One region of the Vibrio rarus genome, then DNA from elsewhere that is predicted to be linked to it. Evidence: predicted binding sites of a transcription regulator. Region 1 holds the regulator's gene; the other holds the start of a gene.

What was found. The regulator PurR, encoded in region 1, represses purine synthesis genes. The targets are predictions, from matches to a motif close to TNANGNAAACGTTTNCNTNA.
Region 2: purT (formate-dependent phosphoribosylglycinamide formyltransferase) is a predicted target of PurR. The motif match lies at 1,500-1,519, and genes of this name have one in related genera.

Annotation. Positions count from the first base shown of each region.
Region 1 covers NZ_AP024900.1:1,741,115-1,745,118, forward strand. The annotation lists gene elyC (envelope biogenesis factor ElyC) at 1-296, shown strand, start outside; gene torD (molecular chaperone TorD) at 414-1,064, shown strand; gene purR (HTH-type transcriptional repressor PurR) at 1,205-2,221, shown strand; gene OCU56_RS07980 (TVP38/TMEM64 family protein) at 2,381-3,067, shown strand; gene OCU56_RS07985 (DUF2007 domain-containing protein) at 3,305-3,625, shown strand; gene OCU56_RS07990 (alpha/beta fold hydrolase) at 3,622-4,004, opposite strand, start outside.
Region 2 covers NZ_AP024900.1:1,261,065-1,265,068, forward strand. The annotation lists gene ihfA (integration host factor subunit alpha) at 1-175, shown strand, start outside; gene purT (formate-dependent phosphoribosylglycinamide formyltransferase) at 256-1,446, opposite strand; gene cdd (cytidine deaminase) at 1,592-2,485, opposite strand; gene OCU56_RS06005 (LrgB family protein) at 2,663-3,340, opposite strand; gene OCU56_RS06010 (CidA/LrgA family protein) at 3,342-3,704, opposite strand; gene sbcB (exodeoxyribonuclease I) at 3,709-4,004, opposite strand, start outside.

The sequences.
Region 1 (4,004 bases):
TCGAAACGGCGCAGGATACATGGCAAGAAGCCAGACAAGCAGCGAAATTTGTTGGTCAAAAAAGCATGGCATTAGTTACCTCTGCCAGCCATATGGAACGTGCATTACATGAATTTCATTCTGCAGGTTTACAGCCTCTGCCCGCTCCCACTAACTATTTAGCTCAATCCCACATTGTGCAGCCTTGGCAAAAATACACACCGCAAGCCCGTTACCTAGAACAAACCGAACGTTACTGGCACGAAACGATGGGGCAATGGTGGCAACGTTTGAGAAATTTAGCCAATGGTGAGTAATGCACTCACCTTTTGCTTCATTGCGCACATTTTAATTAATATTCATCTCACTCACATAGTAAAGATGACCTAAGCTACTATTCTTTATAGTAATTAAAATGAAATTGTGGTGCGTTTATGCAAGAAGTTAAGCAGTTCAACGAGCAACGAGCAGAGATCTACTGGTGGTTTTCCAGCCTTTTTTCTAAGGAACTAACAGAGCAAGATTTGCAGGCTTATCAATCTTCTGCTGTGCGTGGCTTTCTTGCCGGTTTAGGTGAGAATCCACAACTTAGTGAGGCGGTGGAGGCTTTAGTGGATGCCTTTGACCGACTACAACAGCGTGAAGATGCGCAATTAGAATTGTCCGCCGACTTTTGTAATCTGTTTCTCACCTCAGATAAATACGCCGCCTTACCTTATGCCTCTCTCTATCTTGAAGAAAACAAGCTACTTAACGGCAAGCCTGCACAAGACATGACGCAATTAATGTTAAATAAAGGCATTAAGGTAGATGGTCACTTCAATGAACCCGCTGATCATTTAGCCATTGAGTTGGATTTTCTAGGCAATCTTATTATTCGTTGTAATGCCCTAGAAAAAGAGTCGCATATGGAAGCGGCCCTGGCAGAGCAAAAAGCCTTAATTGAGCAACACCTCTTAACCTGGATACCCCAGTTTTCTGCTGACTGTAAACGCTATGATGAATTTGGTTTTTATGCGGCCGTATCCGTATTACTAGTGAATTTTTGCAAAATTGACTGCCACTATCTTGCTAATGAGACATAGATTCCAAATATATTCATAAATCCATTGTCAGTGGCCATATTTATGGCTAGACTCCCCCTCCGCGCAATCGTTTGCTGAGTGAAGGATCGCACAGTTTAATTTATGTTTATTGCATCCATCTTTTATTAACAAGGTAACGCATGGCAACCATCAAAGACGTCGCTAAACTTGCAGGGGTTTCTACCACCACAGTTTCTCACGTTATTAATAAAACACGCTTTGTGGCCGAAGCAACTCAGCAACGAGTGATGGAAGCCGTAAAAAACCTAAATTACGCCCCAAGTGCCGTTGCTCGTAGTCTAAAATGCAATAGCACACGAACTATTGGCATGTTAGTGACTCAATCCACTAACCCTTTCTTTGCCGAAGTGGTCGACGGCGTTGAAAGTTACTGTTACCGCCAAGGTTACACTCTTATTTTGTGTAATACCGGTGGGCTATACGAAAAGCAACGTGATTATATTCGTATGTTAGCGGAGAAGCGCGTCGACGGTATTTTAGTGATGTGTTCTGACTTAACCGAAGAGTTGCGTCAAATGCTCGACTCTCACCCTAACATCCCAAAAGTGGTTATGGACTGGGGACCGGAGTCTTCCTCGGCAGATAAAATCATTGATAACTCTGAAGAAGGGGGGTATTTAGCCACTAAATACTTAGTTAACAATGGTCACCATAAAATTGCCTGCCTGACTGGACAAGCTGAGAAACTGGCCTGTATTGAGCGCATTTCTGGCTACAAAAGAGCGTTAGCTGAAGCCAATATCCCATTTAATGAAAAACTCATTTTTGAAGGTAACTTTGAATGTGATACGGCTGTAGAAGCGGCCGATAAACTGGTAGCAATGTCTAAAGAAGAGCGTCCCACCTCTATTTTTTGCTTCAATGATATTATGGCGTTAGGCTTGATCAGTCGTCTAAGACAACACAATATCGACATTCCCGAAGATATTTCGGTCATTGGCTACGATAACATCGATCTTGCGGCTTACTTCTCACCACCATTAACCACCATACATCAGCCCAAACGCCGTGTGGGTAAAACCGCCTTTGAGATCCTGTTAGAGCGCATTAAAAATAAAGAGCATGAGCGTCGCATCTTTGAAATGCACCCAGAGCTAATTGAAAGAGCCAGTGTCAAAAACCTCAATAACGACTAGGCCAGCAAGGTAGCAAACCTCTTACGATCGGCAACCTCTTGGTTGTCGATTTTTTTTATTACTAAAAAGCGCTATAGGCCCACTTTTTTCCATCACAGTGAAAGTTTTAGTTTCGTCAACGTGTCTCTATACTTATTGCATAACAATAAGAGCTCACACATGAATAAGAAATTGATAATAGGACTAATTTTAGTCTGTGCCATCGTACTTTTGGCCGTCAACTTTGGCCAACACTTCACTTTAGAAAACGCTAAAGCGCAACAACTCGCCCTAAATAGCCACATAGCTGAACACTTCTTGTTATCCGCCACACTGTACTTTATCGGCTATGTGTTTATCACCGCTTTTTCCATCCCTGGAGCGGCCGTTGTCACTCTGCTTGGCGCGGCCTTATTTGGCTTTTGGAGTAGCTTATTGTTAGTGTCGTTTGCCAGCACAATTGGCGCAACTTTGGCGTTTTTAAGCAGTCGTTATTTGCTTCGAGACTGGGTGCAAGCGAAGTTTGGGTCAAAACTTGCGACCATCAATAACGGGGTAGAGAAAGATGGGGCCTTTTACCTCTTTTCTTTACGTCTTATCCCAGTATTTCCTTTTTTCTTAATCAATCTATTGATGGGGTTAACACCTATTTCTGTTGCCAAGTTCTATGTGGTCAGCCAATTAGGAATGTTAGCGGGTACTATGGTTTACCTCAACGCCGGTACGCAACTAGCCGAAATTGACAGCCTTTCCGGTATCGTATCCCCTACTGTGTTAGCCTCATTTGCGTTATTGGGTTTATTCCCGCTAATTGCGAAATGGGTCATGGCAAAACTGCGCCCACACAATAGTTCAACCACCGTATAATCCCCATCACCGTAATTCATAGATGATGCGGGCAATGACTTACGGTGAGCACAATGCCACCGTAGTCAATCATACCAAGTAAGTTGTCAGAAATAGCGTAGGAAAAATGCTCGAAAACAAAGCGGAATATTTCGATAAGTCGTTATTCTACTATCAAAAATTCTAACGCAGTTCTCGAGTATGTTAACAATCTAGAATGACCATTTATTGAGTACGATTGGTACCACTAGGATAGAAATAAAAATATTTATTGCGCAAAACCCACCGCAAGCTCATATCATGCGTGAGCTATTACTGAGTTATAATATTGAAACTGAGGTACGTGGCGAAGGAATGTTTGGTTTACAAGGAGAACTGCCTATGGACGATTCTACCTTGCCTTATCTATGGTTGCTTACGCCGCATCAGCACACACAAGCTAAAACCATTATTGCCGAGTTTGAACAACTGCATCAGCAAATCGCTTCGCAAAAATGGCGCTGTATCGAATGTGATGAGATTAATGAAGGTCAGTTTGCTCTTTGCTGGCAATGTGGCAGCAATAGACCAGAAGATTAAGCCAAAGCCTGAATAAATGAGATTGAACGCTGATTAAACTCTTGTGGTCTTTCCACATTGCACACATGGCCACAATCTGCAATTTCCACCAATTGGCTGTTTTTGTGCGCCAACACCATCTCTTTCACTGGTTTAATGAACATATAGTCTTTGTCGCCCATCAAATAAAGAGTGGGGATATTAAGCTCTTTATCTTTAAAATATTTCATTAACGGGTTCACGTCTGCCGCCAATTTAAACCAACGCTTAAATTCTTTCTGGCACAGCTTTCGAGCTTCGCGCACAAACATCAGTCGAGACTCTAATTGGCCTTTTTGTGGCATCACTATCCATGCAAATAAACGATAGAGCCACATATAAGGGATGATATTCTTACACA
Region 2 (4,004 bases), 480 kb from region 1:
GGTAAAACTGTCTGGATTCGGCAACTTTGATCTGAGAGACAAGAAAGAACGACCAGGTCGCAACCCGAAAACAGGCGAAGATATACCTATTTCCGCACGTCGTGTGGTCACATTTAGACCCGGACAAAAGCTGAAAGCTCGCGTTGAAGAGCTGAAGAAAGACGACATTAAATAGTCAATTTGCTATTTATAAGTCAATAAAAAAAAAGAGGTCTTAAGACCTCTTTTTAGTTTTTAACAAGCTAGAATGACCCGTTATTTAGAACGATTAGTATAATGGATATGGATTTTTTTGGCCGCTTCAAGGGCTGTATCCACCGCCAGTGTCGTATCCGTTGCGCGACTTAAAATGACCCCCAAACGACGGCGTCCATCAATATCAGGCTTACCAAAAAGACGGATCTGCGTATCGGCAGTACTGATAGCTTCGTCAATTCCCGTATATGACAAATTATTTGAGGTACCCTGACCAAGGATAACCGCAGACGCTGCAGGACCCACTTGTCGGATAGCATTGATTGGGTTGCCAGTGAAGGCACGAACATGCAAAGCAAACTCTGACATATCTTGAGAGATCATCGTTACCATACCTGTATCGTGTGGGCGTGGGGACACTTCGTTAAAGATAACTTTATCGCCCTTAATGAAGAGCTCTACACCAAATAGGCCATAACCCCCCAGCGCGTTAACAATCTGCTCAGCAACGTATTCAGCGGCTTTAATCGCCACTTCTGACATTTGTTGCGGTTGCCAAGATTCACGATAGTCGCCATCTTCTTGACGATGACCGATAGGAGCACAGAAGTGAACACCATCCACAGCACGCACCGTTAATAGGGTAATTTCGTAATCAAAATCAATAAAGCCTTCAACAATGACGCGTCCTTCACCACTGCGACCTCCATCTTGAGAATGTTCCCAAGCCTTAGCGACATCTTGCTCTGAGCGAATGACACTCTGACCTTTACCCGATGAGCTCATTACTGGCTTCACCACGCACGGCATGCCCACGGCCTCGACCGCTTGGCTAAATTGTGCAAAAGTATCGGCAAATTGATAGTTTGAGGTGTTAAGGCTCAGCTCTTCGGCAGCCAAGCGGCGAATGCCTTCTCTATCCATAGTCAGCTGGGTCGCACGTGCGTTAGGGACAATGGTAGTACCTTGTTTTTCCAACTCAACTAAAGTATCAGTGGCAATGGCTTCAATTTCAGGAACAATATAGTCAGGTTTTTCTTGAGCAACAATTTCAGATAGTCGTTGACCATCTAGCATATCAAGTACATAGCTACGGTGAGCCACTTGCATAGCCGGTGCATTTTGATAGCGATCACAGGCAATAACTTCAATACCCAAACGCTGACATTCAATAGCCACTTCTTTGCCTAATTCACCCGAACCTAGCAATAAAACTTTTGTTGCACCTGATGCTGTAGCCGTACCCAACATAACATTTCCTTAAGACGATAATTTTTTTTAAGGATCATACTGAAATTTTCGCAGGGCGCAATCGTTTGCATGGTGATATTGAGGATATTTTTGTAAGGACACCGCAACCAAGGTTGCAGTGCCAGTAAATCGTGCTTTAGCGGTGTTAAGGGGTGAGGGTAATGTAGCTTAGTGCAATGTCAGGATTGAGTGTATTAAGGGTGCTTTGCGTTTCAGCTAAATGAGAGCAAGAGGCATTATGGATCTCCGCAAGAGCGACGTCATTAATCTCAGAAAATGCCTTGCCTGCCATTTGCAATTGCACCAGAGCCACTTGCAAAGGAGGTAAACTGGGATTAAAAGCAGCGTTTTCTGCGTAGCGACCGGTAAATATCTGACCATCTACCGTTTGTATTGCCACGCCGCTGAGATTGTTCGTATAAGGAGCATGGCTTTTATTGAGTGCTTCAACCGCCTTTTGCTGTAAAGGGGGCTCTTTTGTCAGCGAATAGCCATGTTCTACAACGGACATTAATTTACTGGAAATCCCCAGATCTTCAGGGCCAAACGATTCAGGTAAGTAGTGCTGTAAGCTCTTTTGTGAACCTTGAGGCAGTTGAATCATTAACTCTTTGGCGCAGGTCAACTCATTCATAAATTGGCGACAATGGCCACAAGGGCTGAAGTTAATGGTGATGTCAGTAATACCCAGTTCACCTTTCATCCACGCATGACTGATCGCCGATTGCTCTGCGTGCACGGTTTGGCCTAATTGAGTGCTCGCTATTTCTAAGTTTGCCCCAAAATATAAAGCCCCAGACGCACCTTTAACGATAGCGCCCACGTGAAAATGAGAAATGGGTGCCACAGAAAATGCCGCAGCAAAAGGCAGTAAAGAGACTTTTAATTGTTGCGCTGTTTGCTCTGTTGCTTGTTGAAGTTGTAGAAACTGCGTTTCACTGAGGACTCCAGCAAAAGAGGGGTCATTAAAAATGCTTTTGAACACCTCAACTTGGGAGGAGGGAAGTTCATTGTACAGTGGGTTAAAGCGCTGACTCATTACCAATACCTATCCTAAAAATCATGTACATAGCATAGTGTAACTGATTAAGAATAGGGAGAGGCTTAGCCTGCGCAAACGGTTTCGCTCACATCCATTCGCGCAGGAGGCTTTTGCTATGGTTTTAAATGACGTTTTATTGCGAAAATCAAACCATGAGCTGGACCGTTATGGCAACTAGCTCGCTAGCCAAAGCATAAAGGTCATAACAAATGGCGCTAAAATCGAGGTGATAACACCACACAACACTAAGGCCAAAGAGCTAAAAGCGGCGTCTTTTTGATTATGCTCAAAGGCTGTAGCCGTGCCCAAAGCATGACTCACTGTACCCATGGTGAGCCCTTTGGCAATGGGGTGTTTAATTTTTAATATGCCATAAACGGGATAAGCCAATAAAGAACCGGTAAGGCCCGCCATTAGTACTAACATCGCTGCCACTGCAGGTTCACCGCCAAGTTCGGTGGAGACTTGCATGGCAATCGCTGTGGTGACTGATTTGCCCATAATGCTGGCCAGCAGTTGAGAGTCGGCACCGAGCATGACGGCCAAAGAGCCTGCAGTGAGCATGGAGCCTAAACTACCAATGACACAAGTGGTCAGAATAAGCTTCCACTTAGCACGAATTTCACTGAGCTGTTCATACAGAGGATAGGCCAATGCCACAACCGCCGGTTGCAATAGATGCTGAATCACCAAGTTGCCGTCATAGTAAGTTGTAAAGGGTATTTTGAACAACAGCAAAAACGGAATGATTATCGCCAAACTGATTAACAGAGGATTGGCTAAAGGATGATGCGCTTTTTGCGCGATGAACTTTGCAATAAAGTAAACAACGATGCTGAGTAAGAGCCACATATTATTGCTCCTTACTGAGTATTTTGTCTAATGCAAGGGACAGAACCACAAGCACAAAAAGACTGCCAAGCACAATACTCACTAAAATGGCCAAAGCGTTATCAAGAAGAATATGGTAGTGATTTATTAACCCGGCACTGATTGGGATAAACAGCAAAATCATATAGCGAATAAGTAAAGAGGCACTCGGTTGTACCCAGTGCGGTTTGACCACACCACTGACTAACGCAGAAAATAAAATGAGCAAACCAATAACACTACCAGGTACGGAAAGGGCAAAGAATTCTTGAATCCATTCGCCAGCCATTAGCGATAGGGCAATTAATCCTGCACTGAGGAGGTAAAAGAAAGCTTTGCTAATCATATTTTTAAGAAACCAATTGTGTAACGTAAGTGTAAAGCGCACGAATAATCTTCACTTTGCGCTCATCACCTTGATGTTGAGAGACCAAGTTTTCTAAGTTTAACATGTAATTTGGTAGCTCTTTCTCGAACTTATCTCTACAGTAACGCAACCATTGTTTCTGTTCTTGATCGGTTAAAGTATGGAAGTAATTTCTTGCTCTAAAATTAAACAGTAATGGAGCGATTCTTTGATCGGACACTTGAATGTCGAGGGCTCCTAACACTTCAGGCTTAGCTTGGCGAATGATCTGCATTTGCG